3 regions of the Streptomyces sp. NPDC046862 genome follow, and region 1 is predicted to be linked to each of the others. Evidence: predicted binding sites of a transcription regulator. Region 1 holds the regulator's gene; each other region holds the start of a gene.
What was found. The regulator HrcA, encoded in region 1, represses chaperone genes, less so after heat shock. The targets are predictions, from matches to a motif close to TTNGCACTCNGNNNNNCNGAGTGCNAA.

Region 1 (9,795 bases):
CTGCACTTCCGTGTTGAAGTGGGTGCTGCGGTCCATGATCTGGTTGAAGACGGCCGCGAGCTCGGCCGCGATGCCGTGGCCCGCCTCCGGCGCCTTCCTGAAGTCGCCGTCCCGCGCGGCCGTCATGGCCGCGAGGAGGGGACGGAGATCGGATGGCCGAATCTGTCCGTCTTCCTGACCGTCTTCGAGCACCCGCGTAGCACTGTTCTCACTCATGGTGGCCCACTTCAGTAACTCGGCGCTTATGGGCGTGGCCAGTCTGTCACTCTGTCCGTGCCGCCTGAGGCCTATTCGTCCGAACTGCTCAGGGAGCCGCACAGTGGGGGCCATTCCGACGCAACGCGAGTCGACGACTCGTGCCCCTGGTACGCCTGCGCACCGGGGCACGGACCGGCGCGCGGTCGCACACGCGTCGCTCCCCGGAGGCCCGCTCGCGCCCGGCGCCGCCCGCCGCTTCGCCCGCGCCACCCTGGACGACTGGGGACGGCTCGCACTGCCCGGAGCCGAGACCCTCACCGACCGGTTCGCCGACGACGTCCTGGTCGTCGTCAGCGAACTGGTCACCAACGCCGTCGTGCACGCCGGCACGGACGTCGAGGTGCTGTGCCGTCTCGAGCCCGCCGAGCATCCGGAGCACCCCGACCACCCCGCGTACCCCGGGCACCCCGACGAGGAGCCCGTCCACGTCGTCGTCGAGGTCTCCGACCACCACCCCTCGCGCGCCGTACGCGACGACGGCACCGAACGCCCGTACAGCACCGAGCGCCCCCACGGCACGGAACCCTCCTACGGCACCCCGGAGTACGGGCGCGGTCTGCGGCTCGTCTCCGCGCTCTGCGACGCCTGGGGCATCACCTACCGCACGGGCGTGAAGACCGTCTGGGCGCGCCTGCCCACCGGCGGGTCCGCGGACGTCGAGGGGGACCGGATCGAGGCGTACGCCGCCGACGACGCCTTCGACCGGAGGACCATCGCCGCCGAGATACTCGCTCCCGCGCCGAGGCGCGGCACGGAGGGCGACAGGGACTGGCTGAACCGCGGCGCCCTCTCCTTCCTGGCCGAGGCCTCCGACCTGCTCGCCGGGCAGCTCGACGAGGACCTGGTCGCCGCGCTCGCCGGACAGCTGCTGGTGCCGCGCCTGGCCGACTGGTGCGCGGTGTGGCTGGAGGACGAGGGCATGGGCTGGCGCGGCGCCGAGGCCGGACTCGGCACGGGCCCCCGGCTCGCCCGCGTCTGGCACGTCAGCGAGAACCGCATCGAGGACCTGCGCCGGGCGCTGGAGAAGAACCCGCCCCGGCTGCCGGAGTCCGTACGGTCGCGGGCGATGCCGGTGGCGTGGCCCGGCGAGGCCCTCGGCGACCAGGGCGAGACCGGGACCGCGCTCGCCTACCGGCTGATCGCGGGCGGGCGTCCGCTGGGCACGCTCGTCATCGGCCGGGCCGGGCTGCTCCGCTTCGCCGACGAGGTCACCGGGCTCGTCGAGGACCTCAGCCGCCGGGTGGCCCTCGCGATCGGCGCGGCCCGCCAGTACGCCCGCCAGGCCACCATCAGCCGGGTCCTCCAGCGCGGACTGCTGCCGGGCGCGGTCGCCGAGATCCCCGGGATGCACAGCGCCCTCGTGTACGAGCCGTGCGACAAGGGCGGCCCCAGCGGTGACTTCTACGACCTGTTCCCGGCCGGCGACGGACGCTGGTGCTTCGCCCTCGGAGACGTCCAGGGCAAGGGTCCCGAGGCCGCCGTCGTCATCGGCCTCGCCCGGCCCTGGCTGCGGCTGCTGGCCCGCGAGGGCTACCAGGTCGCCGACGTCCTCGACCGCCTCAACCAGCTCCTCCTCGACGACGCCACGGAGGCCGCGGACGCGGCCGCGCGGGCCCTGGTCACGGCCGGCGGACCGGGCCTCGGCGCGGACGAGGGCCCGCAAACCCGCTTCCTGTCTTTGCTCTACGGCGAACTCGTCCCCTACGACGGCGGCGTCCACTGCACCCTCGCCTCCGCCGGGCACCCCCTGCCGCTGGTCCTGGGCCCCGACGGCGACGTCCGCACGGCCGCCGAGCCGCAGACCCTGCTCGGTGTGATCGAGGACGCCGCGTACACCTCCGAGACCTTCACGCTGCGCCCCGGCGACACGCTGCTGTGCGTCACCGACGGCGTGACCGAGCGGCGCTGCGGATCGGTGATGTTCGACGACGGGGACGGCCTCGCGGCGGCCCTGGCCGACTGCCGCGGGCTGAACGCGCAGCTCGTCGCGGAGCGGATCAAGAGGCTGGTGCACGAGTTCGGCGAGCGGCCGCCGGAGGACGATCTGGCGTTGCTGGTGTTGCAGGCGGAGTAGCGGGGCCGGCGCTCGAGCGGTGCTGTGGTTGCGGGCGGTGCTGGAGAATGGAGGGCATGCCTTCCGTACTCCCCGACGGTGAGCCCGTCCCCGACGACGGGGCGCTGCCCGCGCACGCCCTGACCGGGGCCGCGGGCCGGCCTCTCGGGTTCTACCTGCACGTCCCGTACTGCGCGACCCGCTGCGGCTACTGCGACTTCAACACCTACACGGCGACCGAACTGCGCGGCACGGGAGGCGTCCTCGCCTCCCGCGACAACTACGCCGAGACGCTGATCGACGAGATCCGCCTGGCCCGCAAGGTGCTCGGCGACGACCCGCGCGACGTCCGCACGGTCTTCGTCGGCGGCGGTACGCCGACGCTGCTGGCCGCCGGTGATCTCGTACGGATGCTGGGGGCGATCCGCGACGAGTTCGGGCTCGCGGACGACGCGGAGGTGACGACGGAGGCGAACCCGGAGTCGGTGGACCCGGCGTACCTGGAGGCGCTGAGGGAGGGCGGTTTCAACCGGATCTCCTTCGGCATGCAGAGCGCCCGGCAGCACGTGCTGCGGGTGCTGGACCGCACGCATACACCGGGGCGTCCGGAGGCCTGCGTCGCGGAGGCCCGGGCCGCCGGGTTCGAGCACGTCAACCTCGACCTGATCTACGGCACCCCCGGGGAGTCGGACGACGACTGGCGGGCCTCCCTGGACGCGGCGATCGGGGCGGGGCCGGACCATGTGTCGGCGTACGCGCTGATCGTCGAGGAGGGCACACAGCTCGCGCGGCGCATCCGGCGGGGTGAGGTGCCGATGACGGACGACGACGTCCACGCGGACCGGTACCTGATCGCCGAGAAGACGCTGTCGGCGGCGGGGTTCGAGTGGTACGAGGTCTCGAACTGGGCCACGTCCGTCCAGGGGCGCTGCCTCCACAACGAGCTGTACTGGCGTGGGGCCGACTGGTGGGGGGCCGGGCCCGGCGCCCACAGCCACGTCGGCGGGGTGCGGTGGTGGAACGTGAAGCATCCGGGGGCGTACGCGGGGGCGCTGGCGGCGGGCCGTTCTCCGGGGGCCGGGCGCGAGGTCCTCGCGGACGAGGACCGACGGGTGGAGCGGATTCTGCTGGAGCTGCGGTTGCGGGAGGGGTGTCCCTTGTCGCTCCTTCGGGAGGCGGGGCTCGGTGCGGCGCGTCGTTTTCTGTCCGAGGGGTTGCTGGAGGGCGGGGCGTTCGGGGAGGGGCGGGCCGTTCTGACGTTGCGGGGGCGGTTGCTGGCGGATGCGGTGGTGCGGGAGCTGGTGGACTGAGGGGTCCGTCGGGGGTGGGTGGGTTGGTGCGGCTGAGTGGGGGGCTGCTCGCGCTGTGCCCCGCGCCCCTGAAAGCCGCGCTGTGCCCCGCGGCTCCGAAAGCCGCGCCGTTCTCCGCGCTCCTAAGAACCGTGCGCCGGGGCCGTCACGAAGTCGATCAGTTCCTCCACCCGCCCCAGCAACTCCGGCTCGAGGTCCTTGTACGAGCGCACCGAGCCGAGGATCCGCTGCCACGCCTCCCCGGTGTTCGCCACGCGCCACCCCAGCGCCCGGCACACCCCCGTCTTCCAGTCCTGCCCGCGAGGGACCCGCGGCCACGCCTCGATCCCGACGGCCGCCGGCTTCACCGCCTCCCAGATGTCGATGTACGGGTGGCCCACCACCAGCGCGTGCTCGCTCGTCACCGACTCGGCGATCCGGGACTCCTTGCTGCCCGGCACCAGGTGGTCCACCAGGACCCCGAGGCGGGCGTCGGGGCCCGGCGCGAAGTCCGCGACGATCGACGGCAGGTCGTCCACGCCCTCCAGGTACTCCACGACCACGCCCTCGATGCGCAGGTCGTCTCCCCAGACCTTCTCGACGAGCTCGGCGTCGTGGCGGCCCTCCACGTAGATGCGTCCCGCGCGGGCCACGCGCGCGCGTGCGCCGGGGACGGCGACCGAGCCGGAGGCCGTACGGGTGGGGCGCGCCGGGGCGGACGACGGGCGTACGAGCGTGACCACCCGGCCCTCCACCAGGAAGCCCCGCAGCTCCATCGGGAACACCCGGTGCTTGCCGAAGCGGTCCTCCAGGGTCACCGTGCCCGCCTCGCAGCCGATCACCGCACCGCAGAAGCCGCTCCCGGGCTCCTCGACCACCAGCCCGGGCTCCGCCGGGACCTCCGGGACGGGCTTGGACCTCTTCCACGGCGGGGTCAGGTCCGGCGAGTACTGGCGCATTCGGATGACGATACGAGAACCAGCCGGGCGCGACTCACGACACGCCGAAGCTGCGTGCCAGCGCGTCCCTCTGCGCCCGGACGAACGCGGCGTCCACCGCCGCCCCGTGCCCCGGCACGTACACCGCGTCCTCGCCGCCGAGCGCCAGCAGCCGGTCCAGCGCCGCCGGCCAGTGCGCGGGGACGGCGTCCGGGCCCGCCTGGGGTTCGCCGGACTCCTCGACCAGGTCGCCGCAGAACACCACCTCGGGCGACATCGACGAGGCCGGCACCAGCACCACCAGGTCGTGCGCCGTGTGGCCGGGACCGACGTTCGCCAGGAGTACCTGCGAGCCGCCGCCCAGGTCCAGCGTCCACTCCCCGGAGACGTGGTGGCGGGGGCGGACGAGGTGGTCCGCGGCCTCGGCGGCCTCATCGGCGTCCAGGCCGTTGCGCACGGCGTCGGCGCGCAGATCCTCGCGTGAGCGTTCGCCGGTGAGGACCGTGTCCAGGCCCACCGCGCCGAAAACCTCCACTCCCGCGAAGGCCGCCGCGCCGAAGACATGGTCGAAGTGCGGGTGTGTCAGCGCGAGATGTGTCACATCGCGGAGACCTGTCACATCACCGCGATCCGTCACGCCGACGGGGCCCGCCCCATCGCCGTGCCCGCCCAGCAGGCTCCGCGCCTCGGCGCGCAACCGCGCGCCCTCCCGCAGACTCGACCCCGCGTCGATCATGAGGGCGCGGCCGTCACCGACGACCAGCCCGGCCGTGCAGTCCCAGACCGGGAGGCGGAGGCGCCCCACGTGCGGGGCGAGTTTCTCCCACCCGGCCTCTTCCCAAGTCACCGTCATACACCGACGCTAGCCCCAGGCCCCACCCCGGCACGACGACCGCTCGATGTGTCGGCGCTCCACGCGTACTCGCCGGTACGACATCACGGGACACGTTGGTACACGTCGGTACGACGGGCGTGGCCGCCCTTGCCGGGGCCGTACCCCGCCGCCGTACACTGGTGGGAATGCTGGCACTCACCTGCGGTGAGTGCCAGACGAGAGCCGCAAGGACGCGCGGGGACGCGCGAGGACGAATGCTCTGGAGGTGTGCGCGATGCTCAGCGAACGCAGGCTCGAAGTGCTGCGCGCCATCGTCCAGGACTACGTGGGCACCGAGGAGCCGGTCGGTTCCAAGGCGCTCACCGAGCGGCACAAGCTCGGGGTCTCGCCGGCCACCGTCCGCAACGACATGGCGGCTCTCGAGGAGGAGGGGTACATCGCCCAGCCGCACACCAGTGCCGGGCGCATCCCCACCGACAAGGGCTACCGCCTCTTCGTCGACAAGCTGGCCGCGGTGAAGCCGATGACCGCCCCGGAGCGGCGCGCCATCCACAACTTCCTGGAGGGCGCCGTCGACCTGGACGACGTCGTCGGCCGGACCGTACGCCTGCTGGCGCAGCTCACGCGGCAGGTCGCCGTCGTGCAGTACCCGTCGCTCACGCGGTCGACGGTGCGGCACGTGGAGCTGCTGTCGCTGGCGCCCGCGCGCCTGATGCTCGTGCTGATCACGGACACGGGCCGGGTGGAGCAGCGTATGGTCGACTGCCCCGCGCCGTTCGGGGAGACGTCGCTCGCGGATCTCCGCGCGCGGCTCAACAGCCGCGTGGCGGGCCGCCGCTTCGCGGACGTGCCGCGGCTCGTCGAGGACCTGCCCGAGGCCTTCGACCTGGAGGACCGCGGTACGGTCTCCACTGTGCTCTCCACCCTCCTGGAGACGCTCGTCGAGGAGAACGAGGAGCGGCTGATGATCGGCGGCACCGCCAATCTGACCCGCTTCGGACATGATTTCCCTCTCACGATCCGGCCGGTGCTCGAGGCGCTGGAGGAGCAGGTCGTTCTCCTCAAGTTGCTGGGCGAGGCGAAGGATCCGGGCGTGACCGTGCGCATCGGCCACGAGAACGCGCATGAGGGACTCAACTCCACGTCCGTGGTCTCGGTGGGCTACGGTTCGGGCGGCGAGGCAGTAGCAAAACTCGGCGTGGTCGGACCGACCCGCATGGACTATCCGGGAACGATGGGAGCAGTACGAGCGGTGGCACGTTACGTCGGACAGATCCTGGCGGAGTCGTAAGTGGCCACGGACTACTACGCCGTACTCGGCGTGCGCCGCGACGCTTCCCAGGAAGAGATCAAGAAGGCGTTCCGGAGGCTCGCGCGCGAGCTGCACCCGGACGTCAATCCCGATCCGAAGACGCAGGAGCGGTTCAAGGAGATCAACGCCGCGTACGAGGTGTTGTCGGACCCGCAGAAGAAGCAGGTCTACGACCTCGGCGGTGACCCGCTGTCCCAGGCGGGCGGCGGCGGCGCGGGCGGCTTCGGCGCCGGCGGGTTCGGGAACTTCTCGGACATCATGGACGCCTTCTTCGGTACGGCGTCCCAGCGCGGCCCACGGTCGCGCACCCGCCGCGGCCAGGACGCGATGATCCGGCTGGAGGTCGAGCTCGACGAGGCGGCCTTCGGCACGACGAAGGACATCCAGGTCGACACGGCCGTCGTCTGCACCACGTGCAGCGGCGAGGGCGCGGCCCCGGGCACGTCGGCCCAGACCTGTGACATGTGCCGCGGTCGCGGTGAGGTGTCCCAGGTCACCCGGTCCTTCCTGGGCCAGGTCATGACGTCCCGCCCCTGCCCGCAGTGCCAGGGCTTCGGCACGGTCGTCCCGAACCCGTGCCCGGAGTGCGCGGGCGACGGCCGTGTACGGTCCCGCCGCACGCTCACGGTGAAGATCCCGGCCGGTGTCGACAACGGCACGCGGATCCAGCTCGCGGGCGAGGGCGAGGTCGGCCCCGGCGGCGGGCCCGCCGGCGACCTGTACGTCGAGATCCACGAGCTGCCGCACTCCACCTTCCAGCGCCGTGGCGACGACCTGCACTGCACGGTCACCATCCCGATGACGGCGGCGTCCCTCGGTACGAAGGTCCCGCTGGAGACGCTCGACGGCATGGAGGAGGTCGACATCCGCCCGGGCACGCAGTCCGGTCAGTCGATCCCCCTGCACGGGCGCGGCGTCACCCACCTCAGGGGCGGCGGCCGGGGCGACCTCATCGTGCACGTCGAGGTCACGACCCCGACCAAGCTCGACCCCGAGCAGGAGCGCCTGCTGCGCGAGTTGGCGAAGCTGCGCGGCGAGGAACGCCCGACGGGACAGTTCCAGCCGGGGCAGCAGGGGTTGTTCTCCCGCCTGAAGGACGCGTTCAACGGGCGCTGACCGGGGTCCCCGGGTCCCCGGGGTCACCGTGGTCGGTGACCGCCGACGGCGACGGGCGCGGGACCTGCTCCTGCTCCCGTGCCCGTCGGACGCTTGCTGAGACTCTCGGGTGCCGTGGGCCGGTATGCCGGGTGGCTGGATCTCGTCCATGAACGCATCCCTCCGCCGCCCCTGACACGTGCCCATGTCCCTGGCCTATGCCAGGCGGAAGGCTGGATTCGGACCTTGTGGGGAGGACGTGGCAACATGCGTCCATGTCCTCCGCACTGACCGATCTCTTTCCCAGGCCGATCGTGCAGGCCCCCATGGCGGGCGGCGTCTCCGTGCCGCGGCTCGCCGCGGCCGTGTCCGAGGCCGGCGGGCTCGGCTTCCTCGCGGCCGGGTACAAAACGGCCGACGGCATGTACCAGGAGATCAAACAGCTGCGCGGACTCACGAGCCGCCCCTTCGGCGTGAACCTCTTCATGCCGCAGCCCGAGTACCCCGGTGCAAGCACCGGCTCCACTGGAGCGGCTGGCGCCGCACACCCTTCTGCGGCCGCCGTCGAGGTGTACGCCAACCAGCTCGCCGGTGAGGCCGCCTGGTACGACACCGAGCTGGGCGACCCCGACAGCGGGCGCGACGACGGCTACGACGCCAAGCTCGCCGTCCTCCTCGACAACCCGGTGCCGGTGGTCTCCTTCCACTTCGGCTGCCCCACCCCCGAGGTCCTCGCGTCCCTCGTCGCCAAGGGCACACTGACCCTCGTCTCGGTCACCACGGCCGACGAGGCGCTGGCCGTGGAGCGCGCCGGGGCCGACGCCGTGATCGTGCAGGGCGTGGAGGCGGGCGGGCACCAGGGCACCCACCGCGACGACCCCGAGCGGGACGGCGCCGGAATCGGCCTGCTCTCCCTCGTCGCCCAGGTCCGCGAGGCCGTCTCGCTGCCGGTCGTCGCGGCCGGCGGCATCATGCGGGGCAGCCAGATCGCCGCGGTCCTCGCCGCCGGGGCGTGCGCGGCACAGCTCGGCACGGCGTTCCTCGTGACCCCCGAGTCCGGCGCGAACGCCCTCCACAAGCAGGCGATGACCAACCCGCTGTTCGTCCGTACGGAGCTCACGCGCGCGTTCTCCGGACGCCCGGCGCGCGGACTGGTCAACCGCTTCATGCGAGAGCACGGCCCGTACGCCCCTGTCGCCTACCCCCAGGTCCACCACCTCACCTCCGGTCTGCGCAAGGCGGCGGCCAAGGCGGGCGACCCGCAGGGCATGGCGCTGTGGGCCGGGCAGGGCCACCGGCTGGCGCGGGAGCTGCCGGCGGGGCAGCTGGTGGAGGTGCTGGCGACGGAGCTGGCCTCCGCGCGGGCGGCGCTGTCCGGGTTCCCCGACGGGTCGGCGGGAGGCGGCGACCGGTGACCGCGCCGGTGTTCGTGGTCGACCAACTCGACGGTGCGGGGGCGGAGTTCGTCCTCGACGGTCCCGAGGGGCGGCACGCGGTGTCCGTGAAGCGGCTGCGGCCCGGTGAGGACGTGGTCCTCACGGACGGGCGCGGGCGGTGGACGGAAGGCGTCGTGAAGACGGCCGAGGGCAAGGACCGGCTGGTGGTCACGGACCTGCGGCCCGTGCGGGAGGAGCCGGCCGAGTCCCCCCGCATCACGGTCGTCCAGGCGTTGCCCAAGGGCGACCGGGGCGAGCTGGCCGTCGAGACGATGACCGAGACCGGGGTGGACGTGATCGTGCCCTGGGCGGCCTCGCGCTGCATCACGCAGTGGAAGGGCGAGCGGGGGCTGAAGGCGCTGGCCAAGTGGCGGTCCACCGCGCGTGAGGCCGGGAAGCAGTCGCGGCGGGTCCGCTTCCCGGAGGTCGCGGACGCGGTGACGACGAAGCAGGTCGCCGCGCTGCTCGCCGGGGCGGACTTCGCGGGTGTGCTGCACGAGTCCGGGGACGAGGCGCTGGCGGGCGTCGAGCTGCCCGCCGCCGGAGAGATCGTGCTGGTGGTGGGGCCCGAGGGCGGGG
Region 2 (9,795 bases), on a different contig from region 1:
GGCGAACCCGGCGACGGTGTCCCGAACCGCCTCCGCGCTCGTGAGCAGGCCGTCGGCCATGTAGTCCGCGCGGCCCGTGAAGGCGTAGTAGCGCAGGAGGTTGGCGCGGGCGTCGTCGATCATCGACGACTCGCCCACCGCGACGTTGGCCTGGGCGACCAGCCGGGGCCGTCCCGGCCGTTCGTGCTTCTGCCAGGCCTTCTCCACGTCGCGGAAGAGCCGGTCCATGTGTGCCGGAGGCAGGGCCGCGCCGAGGAAACCGTCGCCCCAGCGTGCGACGCGTTCGAGCGCTGCGGGAGCGAAGCCGCCGAAGAGGACCTCGGGGCCGCCGGGGGTGGCGGGCAGGGGGCCGATGGGACCGACGCCCTCCGCGTAGGGCCGGCCCGCCCAGGTCCAGCGCAACGACTCCATCTGTTCGTCGAGGCGACGGCCTCGGCGCCGTAGGTCGGTGCCCGTGACCCGGCAGTCGTCCTCCCGCCCGCCGACGCCGATGCCGAGGGTGAAGCGGCCGCCCGAGAGACGGTCGAGCGTGGCGGTCTGCTTGGCGAGGATCGCGGTGTTGTGGTGCGGGGCGAGCAGGACTTCGGTCTGGACGCGGACGCGGGTGGTCGCCCCGGCGAGGACGGCCAGGGTCACCAGGGGTTCGGGGTTGTCGTAGACGACGCGGTCGAGCAGCCCGAGGGTGGTGAAGGGGCTCGCGTCGGCTTGACGGGCCCAGGTCAGCAGGGCGTTGGGGTTGTCGATGGGAAGGCCGAGGCCGATGTTCACGGCGGAACTCCTGAGAGAGGCGAAGGGCATGCGGAAGTCGCTGCCGCCCCTCCTTGGGTCACGCACCGGCCGATGAACCGTGTGCGCGCCCGCCCGCTCCCGTTCTGCGGCGTCGTTCTGGGGAGCGTGGCGCCGGAGTCCGCTCACGGTATCCCGGTGCTCCCGCCTCCGGCGATCGAATTAAGTCGGAGGGGAGACAGGAGAGTCAGGGAACAGACCGCCTGCGGCTGTTCACGATCGCGGTGAGGGCCACTAGCGTGAACGCATGCTCACGGTCGAAGTCACCGAGATCTTTCCGTGTACGCCCGACGAGTTGCTCGACTTCGTGATGGACGTCGAGCGGTACGCGCTGGTGGACCGCAAGCTCCGCCCCGTGCTGTGGACCCGGCGCGAAGGGGACCTTCTGGAGTTCGCGTTCCGGCCCAGACTGGTCGGCCTCCCGGCGCCGAAGACAGTGGCGCGGGCGCGGCTGACCCCGGGTCACCGCGTCGACATCGAACTCGCCCCGCCACCTGCCAACCGCCTGACGAAGCTGGCGTCGGACTTCGACGCCAGCTTCGTGTGCACGCCGGTCGAGGGCGGGACCCGCCTCGTCCGCACCCTCAACTTCCGGTTCCGGCCCCCGTTGAGCTGGCTCGCGACACCGCTGCTGCGACGGCCGCTGACCGCCGACGTCCAGGGGGAGGTGCGGCAGGCCAAGGAGTACATCCAGCGGCAGAAGCGGACACCCTGAGTCCGCTCCCGCCGCCCGGCCCAGCCGAGGAGTTCGGCTGGGCCGGGCGGCTGAGGACTTGAGCGCAGAAGTTCAGCTCAGGAGCTCAGCTGAGGAGCTCAGCTCAGGAGTTCACCCCAGCAGCTCAGCTCAGGAGTTCACCCCAGCAGCTCAGCTGAGGAGTTCAGCTCAGCGACTTCAGCGACGCCGCGTCGTACGGCGCCAGCTCGTCGAAGCGGCCCGCCAGCACCTTCGCCGCCCACTCCGGGTCCTGGAGCAGGGCGCGACCGATGGCGACCAGGTCGAACTCCTCGGCCTCGATACGGTCCAGCAGGTCGTCGATGCCCCGGACCGTCGAGCCCTCACCGGCGAACGCGCGCAGGAACTCGCCGTCCAGGCCGACCGAGCCGACGCTGATGGTGGGCTTGCCGGTGAGCTTCTTGGTCCAGCCCGCGAGGTTGAGGTCCGAGCCGTCGAACTCGGGGAGCCAGTAGCGGCGCGTGGAGGCGTGGAAGGCGTCCACACCGGCCGCGGCCAGCGGGGTCAGCAGCGCCTCCAGCTCCTCCGGCGTCTCGGCGAGCTTCGCGTCGTACGCCTCCTGCTTCCACTGCGAGTAGCGGAAGATGACGGGGAAGTCCGGGGACACGGAGTCCCGTACCGCCGCCGCGATCTCCGCCGCGAACTTCGTACGCGCCACGAGGTCGCCGCCGTAGGCGTCGGTGCGGCGGTTGGTCCCCTTCCACAGGAACTGGTCGATCAGGTAGCCGTGGGCGCCGTGCAGTTCGACGCCGTCGAAGCCGATGCGCTCGGCGTCGGCCGCGGACTTGGCGAAGGCGGCGATGACGTCGTCCAGGTCCGCTTGCGTCATCTCCTTGCCGGTGCCGGGCGTGCCGTCGAGGCGCAGGCCGGAGGGGCCGACCGCAGGGGCGTCCGCGAAGGGGGGCTCGCCCGCCTTGCGCACCATGCCGATGTGCCACAGCTGCGGCACGATCGTCCCGCCCGCCGCGTGCACCGCGTCCGCGACCTTCGCCCAGCCGGCGAGCTGCTCCTCGCCGTGGAAGCGCGGGACGCTGTCGCTCTGCCCGGCCGACTCGTGGCCGACGTACGTGCCTTCGGTGACGATCAGCCCGACGCCCGCGGCGGCGCGGCGCGCGTAGTACGACACCACGTTCTCCCCGGGGATGCCTCCGGGCGAGAACATCCGGGTCATGGGCGCCATCGCGATCCGGTTGGGCACGGTCAGCCCGTTGATCGAGACGGGCCGGGACAGGATCTCGGCGGCTCGGGAGGTGGAGGCGGCCAGTGTCACGGTGAAGCTCCTCGGAGAGATCGGGGACGTCGAGAAGGGGTGCACGGCATGCGCATTCCGGGCGGTATGTGTATGCGCATTGACCGTCCGTCAGAACAACCGCCCCTGGCGTCACCCCATTCCGCAACCGCCACCTCCTGGACTGTGAGCCCGGACACGCCCGAGGGCGGCACCCCCTGTCTCCAGGGAGTGCCGCCCTCGGTACTGGACGGACGGAGCCGATCCGGATAACCGGATCAGAAGTCCATGTCACCGCCCGGCATGCCGCCACCGGCGGGCGCGGCGGCCTTCTCCGGCTTGTCGGCGATGACGGCCTCGGTGGTGAGGAACAGCGCGGCGATCGACGCGGCGTTCTGCAGCGCGGAGCGCGTCACCTTGGCCGGGTCGATGATGCCCTCGGCGATCATGTCGACGTACTCACCGGTCGCGGCGTTCAGGCCGTGGCCGACCTGGAGGTTGCGGACCTTCTCCACGACGACGCCACCCTCGAGACCACCGTTCACGGCGATCTGCTTGAGCGGGGCCTCGAGCGCGAGCTTCACGGCGTTGGCGCCGGTCGCCTCGTCACCCTCGAGCTCCAGCTTCTCGAAGACCTGGGAGGCCTGCAGCAGGGCCACGCCACCGCCGGCGACGATGCCCTCCTCGACGGCCGCCTTCGCGTTGCGGACGGCGTCCTCGATGCGGTGCTTGCGCTCCTTGAGCTCGACCTCGGTGGCGGCACCGGCCTTGATGACCGCGACACCGCCGGCGAGCTTCGCCAGGCGCTCCTGCAGCTTCTCGCGGTCGTAGTCGGAGTCGCTGTTCTCGATCTCGGCGCGGATCTGGTTCACCCGGCCGTTGACCTGGTCGGAGGAGCCGGCGCCGTCGACGATGGTGGTCTCGTCCTTGGTGATGACCACCTTGCGGGCCTTGCCCAGCAGGTCGAGGGTGGCGTTCTCCAGCTTGAGGCCGACCTCCTCGGAGATGACCTCGCCGCCCGTGAGGATGGCGATGTCGCCGAGCATGGCCTTGCGGCGGTCACCGAAGCCCGGGGCCTTGACGGCGACGGACTTGAAGGTGCCACGGATCTTGTTGACGACCAGGGTCGACAGGGCCTCGCCCTCGACGTCCTCGGCGATGATCAGCAGCGGCTTGCCCGACTGCATGACCTTCTCCAGGAGCGGGAGCAGGTCCTTGACGGAGCCGATCTTGGAGTTGGCGATCAGGATGTACGGGTCGTCGAGCGACGCCTCCATACGCTCCATGTCGGTGGCGAAGTACGCCGAGATGTAGCCCTTGTCGAAGCGCATACCCTCGGTGAGCTCCAGCTCCAGACCGAAGGTCTGGGACTCCTCGACGGTGATGACGCCTTCCTTGCCGACCTTGTCCATCGCCTCGGCGATGAGCTCGCCGATCTGGGTGTCGGCGGCGGAGATGGAGGCCGTGGAGGCGATCTGCTCCTTGGTCTCGACATCCTTCGCCTGCTCGAGCAGCGCACCGGAGACGGCCTCGACGGCCTTCTCGATGCCGCGCTTGAGGGCCATGGGGTTGGCGCCGGCGGCTACGTTGCGCAGGCCCTCCTTGACCAGGGCCTGGGCGAGAACGGTCGCGGTGGTCGTACCGTCACCGGCGACGTCGTCCGTCTTCTTGGCGACTTCCTTGACCAGCTCGGCGCCGATCTTCTCGTACGGGTCCTCGAGCTCGATCTCCTTGGCGATGGACACACCATCGTTGGTGATCGTGGGGGCGCCCCACTTCTTCTCGAGGACGACGTTGCGACCCTTGGGGCCGAGCGTCACCTTGACGGCGTCCGCGAGCTGGTTCATGCCGCGCTCGAGGCCGCGCCGTGCCTCCTCGTCGAACGCGATGATCTTGGCCATGTGAAGTGGTCCCTCCAGGACTGGGGGTGATTCCTTCGGACCGCGCCCGCGCCCGCGACGGACGGCTCGCGGGCCTCGTGGTTCCTTGCCCCACTTGACCTGCGGGCCTCACCGACCCGGTCCTTCGTTGTCACTCTCACCTTCAGAGTGCTAACGCCAATGATTAGCACTCGACCCACCCGAGTGCAAGGTGCGCTCGCGTAGCGAGCTCCTTGAGGGGCGGTGGTCGGGTGACGGGTGGGCGCAAGCGCCTGAGGATGATCCGCAGGTGAACGCACCCGTGCGCCCGCGTGCGCCCACCCCTCCACCCACCCCTCCGTCCACGACCGGCCCCACGACCCCGGACAGGCCGAAGGGCCCGTACCCAGGGGATCAACTCCCCATAAGGCACGAGCCCTTCGAAGAAAAACGAAGTGCGTCGCTGCTGTTTCAGTCGGCGCGTGCTTCAGCCGGTCGCCAGCCGGACCATGTCCGCCTGCGGCCCCTTCTGACCCTGCGAGATCTCGAACTCGACCCGCTGGCCCTCCTCCAGGGTGCGGTAACCGTCCATCTGGATAGCGCTGTAGTGGACGAATACATCCGCACCACCGTCGACCGCGATGAAGCCGTACCCCTTCTCCGCGTTGAACCACTTGACGGTGCCCTGAGCCATGCCTAACTCCCCTATTACTGGCCCTTGCGCAGACCCACACTTCGCGGATCCGGGTCAGACCTCACCCCCCAACGGTTGGGGGTGTGCGCCGGAACGCGTCGACCGCGGCTGAATGTATCTGTCCAACTGCCGTCTGCAACAGGTCAATCGGACGAGAAATCTGGACACGACCGGTCGGGAATGTACGGAGAATTCGCCCGAATTCGGGGCAAGTCGGGCCCCATAAAAGGAACATAAGGCGCAAAAGCCTCGCCCACTTTGGCTACTTCATAGCGGGCGCGCGGCAAGAACTCATATGCACCCGGCGGGAATCGGGAGCGTGAATCGAACCGGGTTCCCCAACTGTACCGTGCTCAACCATAGAGAATGGCCCCCTCCGCTTCTCTCACGGAGGGGGCCATTCGATGAACTCTCGGTAACCAATGTTACCGAAGGTAATAATCGGTCGGTCAACCGGTTCTCTCAGCCGCCGGCGACGGCCGGAATGATGGACACGCCGGCCCCGTCCGGGGTCGCCGTCTCCAGCCCCTGCTCGAAGCGGACGTCGTCGTCGTTCACGTACACGTTCACGAACCTGCGCAGCTTGCCCTGGTCGTCCAGGACCCGGGCCGCGATACCGGTGTGGTTCTTCTCCAGGTCGGCGATGACCTCGGCGAGGGTCGCCCCCTCGGCAGCCACCTCGGCCTGACCGCCGGTGTAGGTACGCAGGATGGTGGGGATGCGGACGTTGACGCTCATGGGGTGGGACCTCCCGGTGGGGTACTGCTGTGGCTGAGGGGGGCGCGCCCCGAAAGGGGCGCGAGGCACTGCGCGACCAGCCCCCACCGGCCCGCAGCATGAAAACTTACGCGAGGCCGGCCTCACGGAACGAGTCCAGGTTGGGACGAATGGTCGCCGTCACCCCCGTACCGGCAACGGCGTCCAGCGTCTTGAGACCGTCACCGGTGTTGAGGACGACCGTGGTCAGGGCCGGGTCCAGCACACCGTTCTCGATCAGCTTCTTCGTGACACCGACGGTCACACCACCGGCGGTCTCCGCGAAGATGCCCTCCGTCCGCGCGAGCAGCTTGATCGCGTCCACGATCTGCTCATCCGTCACGTCCTCCACGGCGCCGCCCGTCCGCCGGGCGATGTCGAGAACGTACGGACCGTCCGCCGGGTTGCCGATGGCGAGCGACTTGGCGATGGTGTCCGGCTTCTGCGGCCGGACGACGTCGTGACCGGCCTTGTAGGCGACGGACACCGGCGAGCAGCCCTCGGCCTGCGCACCGAAGATCTTGTACGGCTTGTCCTCGACGAGCCCGAGCTTGATCAGCTCCTGCAGACCCTTGTCGATCTTCGTGAGCTGGGACCCGGAGGCGATGGGCACGACGATCTGGTCGGGGAGCTTCCACCCCAGCTGCTCGCAGATCTCGTACGCCAGCGTCTTGGAGCCCTCCGCGTAGTACGGCCGCAGGTTGACGTTGACGAAGCCCCAGCCCTCACCGGCCGGGTCGCCGATGAGCTCGGAGCAGAAGCGGTTCACGTCGTCGTAGTTGCCCTCGATGCCGACGAGCTCACCGCCGTAGACGGCGGCCATGACGACCTTGCCCTGCTCCAGGTCGTGCGGGATGAAGACGCAGGAGCGGAATCCGGCGCGCGCGGCGGCGGCCCCCACGGCGCCGGCGAGGTTGCCGGTCGAGGAGCAGGACAGGGTGGTGAAGCCGAAAGCCCGCGCGGCCTCCAGGGCCTGGGCGACGACCCGGTCCTTGAAGGAGTGCGTCGGGTTGCCGGAGTCGTCCTTCACGTACAGCCCGCCGGTCACGCCGAGCTCGCGCGCCAGGTTGTCGGCCTTGACGAGCTCGGTCCAGCCGGGGTTGAGGTTGGGCTTGCCGGCCACGTCGGCGGGGACGGGCAGCAGGGGCGCGTAGCGCCAGATGTTCGCGGGACCCGCCTCGATGCGCTTGCGGAGCTCCTCCGTGTCGTAGGAGGAGAAGTCGTACGCGATCTCGAGCGGGCCGAAACACTCCACGCAGGCGAAGACCGGGCCGAGGGGCACGCGGTGACCGCACTCGCGGCAGCTCAGGGCCGCGGCGGGACCGAGGTCCACGGCGGAGGCGGCGGAGGTGTCGGAATCGGTGGATCCGGTTGCAACAGTCTGTGCAGCCATGTGAGGGGAGGCCCTTTCTCCTCATCTTCCTCACGACGCATCTCGCCGTGAGACGGATTTGGCACCTTCCCAAGCCGGGAGCCTCACCACATCAACGTGGTCAGACCGGCTGGAGGGTTGCCGGGGCTTCATCGGGCCGTGTCCCTCTGCCCCTCTGGATGAGCGGTATGCGGTTGTGTACGCGGTTGTTGATCGTGGAACGCGACGGCGACCCCGCAATGCGATGGTCATCCGCCTTGCTCAAGACTGTAACCGAAGGCCAGGAGAGTTGAGATAGCCGTCCGCACCGCGAGATGGATCACACGAAGAGTTACCGTGGTCGAAGAGTGAGGAGCCGCAGACCGTGCTGAACGAAGTCGAACGCTGGCTGAGCACCCGCTCCTGGTCCGTGACCGATCGCCCGCTCCACCGCGTCCTGGCCGCCAAACGTTCCTCGGGCCAGTCGGTGAGTGTCGTGCTGCCCGCGCTCAACGAGGAGGAGACGGTCGGCGAGATCGTCGCCGTCATCCGCCACGACCTCATGGCCCAGGTCCCCCTCGTCGACGAGATCGTCGTCGTTGACTCGGGATCGACGGACCGCACCTCGGAGGTGGCCGCCGCCGCGGGCGCGACGGTGGTGCACCGGGACGAGATCCTCCCCCGCATCCCGGCCGTGCCCGGCAAGGGCGAGGTCCTCTGGCGCTCCCTGCTGGTCACCCGCGGGGATGTCGTCTGCTTCGTCGACGCGGACCTGAAGGAGTTCTCGTCGGACTTCGTCCTGGGCATCGTGGGCCCGCTGCTCACCGACCCGGGCGTCGACCTGGTCAAGGCGATGTACGACCGCCCGCTCGGCACTGAGTTGGATTCGCTCGCCTCCGGCAAGACCGCGGGCCAGGGCGGCCGGGTCACCGAACTCATGGCCCGCCCCCTGCTCAACATGCACTGGCCACAGCTCGCGGGCTTCGTCCAGCCCCTGGGCGGCGAGTACGCGGCCCGGCGCAGCCTGCTGGAGCGGCTGCCCTTCCCCGTCGGCTACGGGGTGGAGCTCGGCATGCTGGTCGACGCCCTCCACCTGGTGGGCCTGGACGCCCTCGCCCAGGTCGACGTCGGCGTCCGCAAGCACCGCCACCAGGACGGCCAGGCCCTCGGCCGCATGTCCGCCGCGATCTACCGCACGGCCCAGCTCCGCCTGGCCCGGGGCCACCTGATCCGCCCGGCCCTGACCCAGTTCGAACGGGGCGCGGAGGGCTTCGAGCCGCGCACGTACTCGGTGGACACGGAGGAGCGGCCGCCGATGACGGAGATCGAGGAGTACGTGGAACGAAAGGCGGCGTGAGCGCCCCGTCAGGGGCGCGGGGAACGGCGCGACAAGCCACGACGAACCGGCACCCGCGCAACAACAGTTCCCCCCGAGCTCTTGGGCACCGTGGGCCACGCGGCGGCACCGCACGTTTGAGCGGTTCCCCGGAGGGCTAAGTTGACGAGCATGGCCACCGCTTCCACCAACGGCGCCCCCATCCTCGTCGCGTCCAACCGCGGCCCGGTCTCCTACGCCCTGGACGAGACGACCGGCGAGCTCACCGCCAAGCGCGGCGGAGGCGGCCTGGTCTCCGGACTGTCGGCGATCGGGCCGGAGGCCGGCGCGGTGTGGGTGTGCTCGGCGCTGAGCGAGGGCGACCGTGAGGCCGTACGGCGCGGAATCGTAGGGGCGGGGCCGGAGGCCCCTCCGCAGAAGGGCGGTGGTGGGCGACGGGCGGGAGAGGCCGGCGTACGGATGCTCGACATCGACGCCGCCACCCACGCGGACGCGTACAACGGCATCGCGAACTCGGTGCTCTGGTTCGTGCACCACATGCTGTACCAGACGCCCCTGGAGCCGGTCTTCGACGCGGAGTTCCGGCGGCAGTGGGCGTCGTACGAGACGTACAACCGGGCGTTCGCCGAGGCGCTGGCCGAGGAGGCGGGCGAGGGCGCGGCGGTGCTGGTCCAGGACTACCACCTGGTCCTGGTTCCGCGGATGCTGCGCGAACTTCGTCCCGACCTGCGCATCGGCCACTTCTCGCACACGCCGTGGGCGCCCCCGGAGTACTTCCGGATGCTGCCCGACGACATCGCCGCGAAGGTACTGGGCGGCATCCTCGGCGCGGACCGGGCGGCGTTCCTGACGCAGCGCTGGGCGGACGCGTTCACGGACTGCTGTCACGCCGTGCTCGGACCCGGCATCCCGTCGGGGACGCGGATCGGGGTCCACGGTCTGGGAGCCGACGCGGACTTCCTGCGCGGGCGGGCGCACGAGGCCGACGTGGACGAGCGGATGATCTCGCTGCGGGAGCAGATCGGTACGGCGCCGGACGGGAGCCCGCGCCG
Region 3 (9,795 bases), on a different contig from region 1:
GGGGCGCACGAAGGAGGCCCGCACGGAGTTCGAACGGGCCGCGGGGCTGACCCGGAACGAGCGGGAGCGTGAGCTGTTGCTGCGACGCGCGGCGGAGGCCTCGTAGCCGCGTCAGACCGGGCGGCCGATCAGCATCGTCGGCGCGTCCGCGATCCGGGTCAGGAAGACGGTGGCCGAGTGGGGGCCGTGCGGCTTGACCTTCCTGCGGAGTTCCTCCGGCTCGACGGCCGAGCCGCGCTTCTTGACCGTCAGCACACCGATCTCCCGCTCCCGCACGAGCGCCTTCAGCTTCTTGACGTTGAAGGGGAGGTGGTCGGTGATCTCGTAGGCGGTCGCGTACGGGGTCGGGCGCAGGCTGTCGGCGGTGATGTAGGCGATGTGGGGGTCGAGCAGCCCGCCGTCGAGGCCGGCCGCCACCTCGGCCACCAGGTGCGCGCGGATCACGGCGCCGTCGGGCTCGTACAGGTAGGGCCCGGGCGGCCGCACCGTCGGATCCGGCAGCCCGCGGCCGAGCAGCGTGCGCGGTCCGGGCAGCAGGGTGGCCTTCACGGCCCCCGGCTCCGTGCCGAACCACAGCACGGCCTCCTTCACGTCCCCGCCGTCCGAGATCCACTCGGCCTCGGCCTCGGCGGGGATCGCCTCGTGGGGCACACCGGGGGCGATCTTCAGAGCGGCGCGCGGAGCCTTCAGGGCCGCCCCGACCGCCCAGGACAGCGGCGGCGAGTACGCCTCCGGGTCGAAGATCCTTCCCCGGCCACCGCGCCGCGCCGGGTCCACGAAGACCGCGTCGTAGGGGGCCACGTCCACGTCCGTGACATCGGCCTCCCGCACCTCGATCAGGTCGGACAGGCCGAGCGCCGCCGCGTTCGCCCGCGCCACCGCGGCCGTCAGCGGGTCCCGGTCGACCGCCAGGACCCGGATCCCGGCGCGGGCCAGGGCGATCGCGTCGCCGCCGACTCCGCAGCACAGGTCGGCGACGGACTCCACGCCCAGCGCCGCGAACCGGGCCGCCCGGTACGTCGCCACCGACGCACGCGTGGACTGCTCGACGCCGTTCGGCGTGAAGAACATCCGCTCCGCGTCCTCGGCCCCGAACTTCGCCGCCGCCCGCTGCCGCAGCCGGGCCTGTGCGATGGCCGCCGAGACGAGGGCGGCCGGATGATCGCGGCGCAGCCGGGTCGCGACGGCCAGCTCCGCCGCCGGACCGGTGCCCCGCACCTCGCCGAGGAGGGCCAGGCCCTCGGGGGTGAGGAGAGCGGCGAAGGAGTCGAGGGAGTCGGTGGGGGAGAGGTCGTTCACCAAGACATTGTGGGCCACCGCCCGGAAAGACCCGACGCGGCCCGTCCAGCGCTCACCCAGCCCGTCCGGCGTTTGAGGACGAGGCCGCAAGGCCGATAGCGGGGGTCTGGGGGCGCAGCCCCCAGGGACGGCGCCCACATCTCCGGGCACAGAACCACCCACGTACGCACCCACAAACCCACGCCGCGCCGCAGGCAATTGGCACTCCGCTTGACCGAGTGCTAATCGCGGTCATAGTCTCAGGTCTGGCACTCCCCTCGGGAGAGTGCCAACAACGCGACGGGCAGGTCCGGCACCCGCGACGACGGATCGACCTGGTCGCCACCTCAGACAGTTAACCCCGTGAGATCTCCGAAGGGGGAGGTCGGATCGTGACGACCGCCAGCTCCAAGGTTGCCATCAAGCCGCTCGAGGACCGCATCGTGGTCCAGCCGCTCGACGCCGAACAGACCACGGCCTCTGGCCTGGTCATCCCGGACACCGCGAAGGAGAAGCCCCAGGAGGGCGTCGTCCTGGCCGTGGGCCCGGGCCGCTTCGAGGACGGCAACCGCCTTCCGCTCGACGTCAGCGTCGGCGACGTGGTGCTCTACAGCAAGTACGGCGGCACCGAGGTGAAGTACAACGGCGAGGAGTACCTCGTCCTCTCGGCCCGCGACGTGCTCGCGATCATCGAGAAGTAATTTCACCCGGAACCGCCCGGTTCCTGCTTTTCACAGCTGCGCCCCTGGCACCCCGTCGTTTGATCAGCCGGGCGCCGGGGGCGCAGCTCTTTCACCGCTAGAAGACCTCTAGCACCTCTAGATTTCCGAGAGGGCAAACGCTCCCATGGCGAAGATCCTGAAGTTCGACGAGGACGCCCGTCGCGCCCTCGAGCGCGGCGTCAACAAGCTGGCCGACACGGTCAAGGTGACGATCGGCCCCAAGGGCCGCAACGTCGTCATCGACAAGAAGTTCGGCGCCCCCACCATCACCAACGACGGTGTGACCATCGCCCGCGAGGTCGAGGTCGAGGACCCGTACGAGAACCTCGGCGCCCAGCTGGTGAAGGAGGTGGCGACCAAGACCAACGACATCGCGGGTGACGGCACCACCACCGCCACCGTGCTCGCCCAGGCGCTCGTGCGCGAGGGCCTGAAGAACGTCGCCGCCGGTGCCTCCCCGGCCGCCCTGAAGAAGGGCATCGACGCCGCCGTCGCCGCGATCTCCGAGGACCTGCTCGCCTCGGCCCGCCCGATCGACGAGAAGTCCGACATCGCCGCCGTCGCCGGGCTGTCCGCCCAGGACCAGCAGGTCGGCGAGCTCATCGCCGAGGCGATGGACAAGGTCGGCAAGGACGGTGTCATCACCGTCGAGGAGTCCAACACCTTCGGTCTGGAGCTGGACTTCACCGAGGGCATGGCCTTCGACAAGGGCTACCTGTCGCCGTACTTCGTGACGGACCAGGAGCGCATGGAGGCCGTCCTGGACGACCCGTACATCCTCATCACGCAGGGCAAGATCTCCTCGATCGCCGACCTGCTGCCGCTGCTGGAGAAGGTCATCCAGGCGGGCGCCTCGAAGCCGCTGCTGATCATCGCCGAGGACGTCGAGGGCGAGGCCCTCTCCACCCTCGTCGTCAACAAGATCCGCGGCACCTTCAACGCGGTCGCGGTCAAGGCCCCCGGCTTCGGTGACCGCCGCAAGGCCATGCTCGGCGACATCGCCACCCTCACCGGTGCCACCGTCGTCGCCGAGGAGGTCGGCCTCAAGCTCGACCAGGTCGGCCTGGACGTGCTGGGCACCGCCCGCCGCGTCACGGTCACCAAGGACGACACCACCATCGTCGACGGCGGCGGCAAGTCCGAGGACGTCACCGGCCGCGTCGGCCAGATCAAGGCCGAGATCGAGACCACGGACTCCGACTGGGACCGCGAGAAGCTCCAGGAGCGCCTCGCGAAGCTGGCCGGCGGCGTGTGCGTGATCAAGGTCGGCGCCGCCACCGAGGTGGAGCTGAAGGAGAAGAAGCACCGTCTGGAGGACGCCATCTCCGCGACCCGCGCCGCGGTCGAGGAGGGCATCGTCTCCGGTGGTGGCTCCGCGCTCGTCCACGCCGCGAAGGTCCTGGAGGGCTCGCTCGGCAAGGAGGGCGACGAGGCCACCGGTGTCGCCGTCGTCCGCCGCGCGGTCGTCGAGCCGCTGCGCTGGATCGCCGAGAACGCCGGCCTGGAGGGCTACGTCATCACCTCCAAGGTCGCCGAGCTCGACAAGGGCCAGGGCTTCAACGCCGCGACCGGCGAGTACGGCGACCTGGTCAAGGCCGGCGTCATCGACCCGGTCAAGGTCACCCGCTCCGCCCTGGAGAACGCCGCCTCCATCGCCTCCCTCCTCCTCACGACCGAGACCCTGGTCGTCGAGAAGAAGGAAGAAGAGGAGCCGGCCGCCGCCGCGGGCCACGGCCACGCCCACTGACGCACCCGGCACGTCGTCCTGAGGCCCGGCGCCCCTTCGGGGGTGCCGGGCCTCAGGCCTGCCAGGACCGCTACCCGCATTCCCGGGCATCCGCGGATCGTCCGGACCGCTCTACTTCTCCAGCGCGTCGAGCGCCCCGAGCTGGGCCATCAGCCCCAGCCGGTCGTAGTTCCACCAGCCCTCGACGATCTTTCCGTCCCCCTGGAAGCGGAAGACCGTGGTGCCGGTCATGCTCACCTTCCTGCCCGTGGGCGCGATCCCGACGAACTCGCCCTTGTGGGTCGCGTTCCAGGTCCACCGGGTACTCACCAGGTCGCCCTGCGACACCTGGTCCTCGACGGTGAACTCGAAGTCGAAGCCCTCCCGCCACATCCGTATGTCCCTGCGTATGGCGTCCAGGCCGATGGTGTCCTGCTCGTTGGCCGGGTCGTGGTCGTGGTAGTTCTCCGCGAACACGTCGTTGAGCGATGGCAGATCGCCCTTGGTGGCCGCCAGCTCGAAGAGCCTGCGGACGTTCGCCGCGTTGAGCTGCTCGTCCCGCACCACGTCCAGGTCCGTGAAGGTGGGCGTCTCGTCGCAGAGCGCGACCATGTCCCGGAAGATCTGATTGGTCTCCGGGAGCTTCGAGTTCCGCATCGCCTCCTCGTACGAGGGGAACTCCACGATCTCGATGAGATGTGACGCGTCGGCCCGGTCCTTCGCGACGATGCTGTGCGTCGCGGTCCGCCTGCCTTTGGTCTGCTCGACCCATGTGTCCAGCAACCGGTTCATCTCGTCGAACCGGCTTGTCTTGCAGTCGATGAGCTGCACGAACGTCATGACACCGCCTCCCAGCCCCCCTGGGTCCGGCTGACATCCCCATTTTCCCACCGGGGACGCGGTGCCACCTCTGCTTCGGTCTCCAGCTGAGCGAGGGGCTGCCTACTGGGGCCCGTACTTGCGCCCCGTCTTCGAGCTGATCCCGCCGAGCAGCCCCCGCGGCAGCACCTTCACGACACCCATCAGCGCCTTGTACCGAGGGTCCGGGATCGACAGCGACTTGCCGCGGGCCAGGTCGGCCAGCGCCGCGGTGACCAGCTTGTCGGCGTCCAGCCACATCCAGCCCGGGATGTTGTCCGTGCCCATCCCGGCCCGCTCGTGGAACTCGGTGCGCACGAACCCCGGGGCCAGCGCCATCAGCCGTACCCCGCTGCCCGCCAGATCGCGCGCCGCGCCCTGCGTGAACTGCACGACCCACGCCTTGGACGCGCCGTACGTGCCCCGCGGCAGGAACGCGGCCACCGACGCCACGTTGACGACCCCGCCCCGGCCCCGCTCCCGCATCCCCTCGGCCGCCGCGGAGGTCAGCCGCAGCACCGCCTCGCAGTGCACCTTGAGCATCTTCAGCTCGTCGGCCATCGACACGTCGAGGTAGGCGCCCTTGTTGCCGAACCCCGCGTTGTTGACCAGCAGGTCGACGGGGTTCTTGCGGTCGGCCAGCCGCCGCTCCACCACCTCGATGCCGTCGTCCGTCGCCAGGTCGGCCGTCAGCACCTCCGCCTCGATGCCGTGCCGGTCGTGCAACTCGGTCGCCTGCTCGCGCAGCCGCTTCGTGTCGCGCGCCACCAGGACGAGGTTGTGACCGTCAGCCGCCAGCCGTCGAGCGAAGGCGGCACCGATACCCGCGGTCGATCCCGTAATCAGAGCCGTTGTCATAGCGCAAGATTAGTGACCCGGACTGTGCGGATCCGCCCCTCGTACCGGCCTTCACCTGTCCCTTCCCTGCTCAGCACCGATCAAGATCGCACCCGGCGCCGCACCCGGAGGCGCCCGCGGCCGTCGTCCTGTCGCCGCCTACACGGCACCGCCGTGCTCCGCCACGTACCTCTCCGCCAGCCTCCGCGCCTCCGGGTGCAGCGCGTCACCCGCGGCCAGCAGCCGGGGCAGCAGCTCCCGTTCCGTGGTGACGGCCCGGAACTGGAGGGCCGCCGTCACCTCGTGGTCCGGGCGGTGGACGATCTCGACGGGATCGCCGGCCCGGATCTCGCCCGGCTCGACGACCCGCAGGTACGCGCCGGTCCGGGCCTCCCGCGTGAAGCGCCTGACCCAGCCCTTCTCGCCGAGGTGCACCTGGAAGTTGAGGCAGGGGATACGGCCCGAGGTGACCTCCAGGACCACGTCGGCGCCGATCCGCCAGCGCTCGCCGATCCGCGCGCCGGACACGTCGAGGCCCTCGGTGGTGAGGTTCTCGCCGAACATGCCGCTCGGCAGGGTGCGGCCCAGCTCCCGCTCCCAGCCGTCGAGGTCCTCGCGCGCGAAGGCGTACACCGCCTGGTCGTCGCCGCCGTGGTGCTCCGTGTTGCAGACGGCGTCCCCGGCGACCCCGCTGGCGCCCACTCCCTTGGGACCGGGCGCGGAGATCCGCAACGGCCCCTCCACCGGCTGCTTGTCGATGCCGGTCACATGCCCCCGCAGATCCGGGTGGTCCACGGTCCTGGGGCGTCCCACGTTCAGAGACAGAAGCTTCATGCGGGCACGCTAGGCGATGAACCTCAAAGCGGCGACGCAATATTCCGCTCGCTGCCCAAGGCTCGCTTATGCTCGACGGTGTGATCGAGGCCCGTCATCTCCGTGTCCTGCGTGCCGTCGCCGCCACCGGCTCCTTCTCGGCGGCGGGGCGCGAACTCGGCTGCACCCAGCCCGCCGTCAGCCAGCAGATGAAGGCCCTGGAGGCCTCGGTGGGCACGCCGCTGATCGTCCGGAGCGGGCGCGGGATGCGGCTGACGCAGGCGGGCGAGGCGCTGGTCCGGCACGCCGCCGGGATCCTCGCGGGACTCACGGCCGCCGAGGAGGAGGTCGCCGCCATCGCCGGCCTCAGGGCCGGGCGCGTGCGTCTGGTGTCGTTCCCCAGTGGCAGTTCCACCCTCGTGCCCACGGCGCTCGCCGCGCTGCGCGCCGCGCATCCCGGGACCCGCGTCTCTCTCGAGGAGGCCGAGCCGCCCGCGTCCGTCGACAAGCTGCGCCAGGGGGACTGCGACATCGCGCTCGCCTTCCGGTACGAGGGCGCGGCCGGCGCCGAGGAGTGGGACGACCTGGTCGTGCGTCCGCTGCTCCGCGACCGGCTCGTCGGGCTCGTACCGCAGGGGCACCGCCTGGCCCGTACGGAGTCCGTCGCCATCGGGGCGCTCGCCTCGGAGCCGTGGATCGCGGGCTGCCCTCGTTGTCGCGGGCACCTCGTCGAGATCTGTGAGGGGGCCGGCTTCACGCCGCGCATCGACTTCGCGACGGACGACTATCCGGCGGTGGTCGGTCTGGTGGGGGCGGGGCTCGGCGTCGCGGTGCTGCCGGAACTGGCCATCGAGTCGGTACGGCCCAAGGGGGTGCGGATGGTCGCGGTGGAACCCGCGGTGCGCCGGGAGATCGTGGCGCTGACACTGCCGGACCTGGCCCAGGTGCCCGCGGTCGCGGCGACGCTGGATCAGCTGGACAGGGCGGCTGCCCGGTAGCGCTGGCCGGTGGTGCTGCCCGGTGGTGCTGGCGGCGTGCTGCGCGCGCTCTGCGTGCTGCGCGGAGACGTTGGGTGGTGCTGAAACGTTCCTTCAGTTGTTCGAAGTGGTGTCGCCCCCCGTCGCCGACGCCGACACCAGCCGGTTGCGTGCCCGTCCCATGAGCTCTTCGCGCTCGTCCTCGGTCAGACCGCCCCACACGCCGTACGGCTCGCGCACCCGCAGGGCGTGTGCCGCGCACTCCGCGCGGACCGGGCATCTCATGCAAACCTCTTTGGCCGAGTTCTCGCGTGCGCTCCGTGCCGCTCCGCGCTCGCCCTCCGGGTGGAAGAAGAGCGAACTGTCGACCCCGCGGCACGCCGCAAGGAGCTGCCAGTCCCACAGATCCGCGTTGGGCCCGGGAAGGCGGGAGAAATCTGCCATTGCGTTGTCCCCTTGTTGCCGTTCTGGGCTGAGATGTGACTCGACCGTACATCTGCGATCTAAGGAGATGAAAATATGACCCATTGCGAATCTAGCCTCAGACACTGCAAAAAGGGAAGAAATGGGGCCAAATGGGGCATGGTTGTGATGAAACGTTGAGGGTCCGTCGCTCATGCCTCCACTGTGTCCGCCCCCTCACGTAGAGTGCCGAAGGTGGCTCAGTCCCCCGTAACTCTTTCGAGTGACCGTCGTTGAGAGTGCGGAGGCGGTTGAAGGAACAAGCGCTCGGGCGGGCGTCAGAAGTCCGCTCGTGAGTGTCGACCGCACAGGTGACGATTCGTACCAGCCTGGAGGCTCAAGGTGACGCGCATCAGCTGCGGAGGGCGGCCATGACATCCGTCCTCGTCTGCGACGACTCCCCGCTTGCCCGAGAGGCGCTCCGCCGCGCGGTCGCGACCGTGCCCGGCGTCGAGCGCGTGACGACGGCGGCCAACGGCGAGGAAGTCCTCCGCCGCTGGGGCGCCGACCGCTCGGACCTGATTCTGATGGACGTACGCATGCCCGGTCTGGGCGGCGTCGAGACGGTGCGGCGGCTGCTGTCCGCCGACCCCGGTGCGCGCATCATCATGCTCACCGTCGCCGAGGACCTCGACGGCGTGGCGCTGGCGGTGGCGGCCGGGGCGCGCGGGTACCTGCACAAGGACGCCTCGCGCGCGGAGCTGCGCGCCACGGTGACGCAGGCGCTCGCCGACCCGACGTGGCGGCTCGCCCCGCGCCGGCTGCGCTCGGCGGAGATGGGGGCCGCCCCCACGCTCACCGCGCGTGAGATCCAGGTCCTCGAGGGCATGAGCCACGGCCGGTCGAACGCGGAGATCGGCCGGGAGCTGTTCCTGTCCGAGGACACCGTCAAGACGCACGCCAGGCGCCTGTTCAAGAAGCTCGGTGCCTCCGACCGGGCGCACGCCGTGGCGCTCGGCTTCCGGTGGGGCCTGGTTCGCTAGGTGGACCGTAGCGGGGGTTCGGGGATCCCCGCCCGCCGTACAGCGGGCGGGGCCGCCTTCCGAGAGGCGGGCGGGGCCGCTTTCCGGAATGTTGGCGGCAGCGCTTTTCAGCAGGTGAGCGGGGTCGTATATCGCGAGATGGGCGGGGCCGGCAACGCGGCCCGCCGGATGCCTGCTGCTCGTTTCGCCGCGGATGCCGCATCCTTGAGGTGTGGAGTTCCTCGGGGACGAGTCGGACGAGCGGAAGGGGAGGGCGCAGGAGATGAGTTCCGGCGCACCTGCTCATAACGCTTCGGTGCACAAGATGGGACGCGGTGCCACGGGGCGGCCGGCCTCAGGGCACCATGGACCGATGCGCGATGACGAGACGACGGTGATCGGTGCGCTCGTTCATCGCGCTGTCGACGGAGACGAGCAGGCCACGCACGACCTGCTCGCTCATGTCCACCCGCTGGCCCTGCGCTACTGCCGTACGCGGCTGTCCCGGCTGCCGGGTGACGCTCGCCACTTCGTGGAGGACCTCGCGCAGGAGGTCTGCGTCGCCGTGCTCCTGGCGCTGCCGCGCTACAAGGACACAGGAAGGCCCTTCGAGGCGTTCGTCTTCGCCATCGCCGCCCACAAGGTCGCCGACCTGCAGCGGGCAGCGATGCGCCACCCGGGCTCGACGGCGGTTCCCTCCGACGAGATGCCCGAGCGGCCGGACGACTCGCTGGGCCCGGAGGAGCGCGCGCTGCTGAGCAGCGACGCCGAGTGGGCCAAGAAACTCCTGGCCAACCTTCCGGAGAACCAGCGGGAGCTGCTCCTGCTGCGCATCGCGGTGGGGCTCACGGCCGAGGAGACGGGTCAGATGTTGGGGATGTCACCCGGCGCCGTGCGCGTGGCACAGCACCGGGCACTGAGCCGGCTGAGGGCGCTGGCGGAGCAGTAGGCGAGCTCCCGCGGCGGCCTTCCCCGGCCTGGTTCCCGCCTGGTTCCGTGCCTGGTCCCGCCTGGTTCCCCGGCCCGGCAAAGGCGTTTTCCGGTTGCGTGAGCGATGCCCGTGAACGGGGGCGAGGCCCGAACCGTACGAACACACGAAGCCGAAGGGTGCTCTCCGTCATGGAATGAGACGCCCTCGCTTCCCGTTAGCATGGACATCC

Region 2: groL (chaperonin GroEL) is a predicted target of HrcA. The motif match lies at 4,812-4,838, and genes of this name have one in related genera.
Region 3: groES (co-chaperone GroES) is a predicted target of HrcA. The motif match lies at 1,498-1,524, and genes of this name have one in related genera.

The regions. Positions count from the first base shown of each region.
Region 1 covers NZ_JBEYXP010000005.1:256,035-265,829, reverse strand. The annotation lists gene AB0959_RS08005 (HAMP domain-containing protein) at 1-216, opposite strand, end outside; gene AB0959_RS08000 (SpoIIE family protein phosphatase) at 320-2,332, shown strand; gene hemW (radical SAM family heme chaperone HemW) at 2,389-3,621, shown strand; gene AB0959_RS07990 (DUF3097 domain-containing protein) at 3,744-4,559, opposite strand; gene AB0959_RS07985 (MBL fold metallo-hydrolase) at 4,594-5,391, opposite strand; gene hrcA (heat-inducible transcriptional repressor HrcA) at 5,648-6,664, shown strand; gene dnaJ (molecular chaperone DnaJ) at 6,665-7,801, shown strand; gene AB0959_RS07970 (nitronate monooxygenase) at 8,056-9,195, shown strand; gene AB0959_RS07965 (16S rRNA (uracil(1498)-N(3))-methyltransferase) at 9,192-9,795, shown strand, end outside.
Region 2 covers NZ_JBEYXP010000009.1:256,684-266,478, forward strand. The annotation lists gene AB0959_RS13050 (LLM class flavin-dependent oxidoreductase) at 1-768, opposite strand, end outside; gene AB0959_RS13055 (SRPBCC family protein) at 1,034-1,501, shown strand; gene AB0959_RS13060 (NADH:flavin oxidoreductase) at 1,665-2,789, opposite strand; gene groL (chaperonin GroEL) at 3,026-4,648, opposite strand; gene AB0959_RS13070 (cold-shock protein) at 5,094-5,300, opposite strand; gene AB0959_RS13075 (MoaD/ThiS family protein) at 5,763-6,038, opposite strand; gene thrC (threonine synthase) at 6,145-7,449, opposite strand; SAM riboswitch class I at 7,468-7,614, opposite strand; gene AB0959_RS13085 (glucosyl-3-phosphoglycerate synthase) at 7,793-8,764, shown strand; gene AB0959_RS13090 (trehalose-6-phosphate synthase) at 8,915-9,795, shown strand, end outside.
Region 3 covers NZ_JBEYXP010000019.1:172,497-182,291, reverse strand. The annotation lists gene AB0959_RS22550 (RNA polymerase sigma factor) at 1-106, shown strand, start outside; gene AB0959_RS22545 (class I SAM-dependent methyltransferase) at 112-1,299, opposite strand; gene groES (co-chaperone GroES) at 1,671-1,979, shown strand; gene groL (chaperonin GroEL) at 2,125-3,747, shown strand; gene AB0959_RS22530 (ester cyclase) at 3,859-4,566, opposite strand; gene AB0959_RS22525 (SDR family oxidoreductase) at 4,669-5,442, opposite strand; gene AB0959_RS22520 (MOSC domain-containing protein) at 5,581-6,255, opposite strand; gene AB0959_RS22515 (LysR family transcriptional regulator) at 6,336-7,232, shown strand; gene AB0959_RS22510 (WhiB family transcriptional regulator) at 7,326-7,655, opposite strand; gene AB0959_RS22505 (response regulator transcription factor) at 8,045-8,656, shown strand; gene AB0959_RS22500 (sigma-70 family RNA polymerase sigma factor) at 9,009-9,584, shown strand.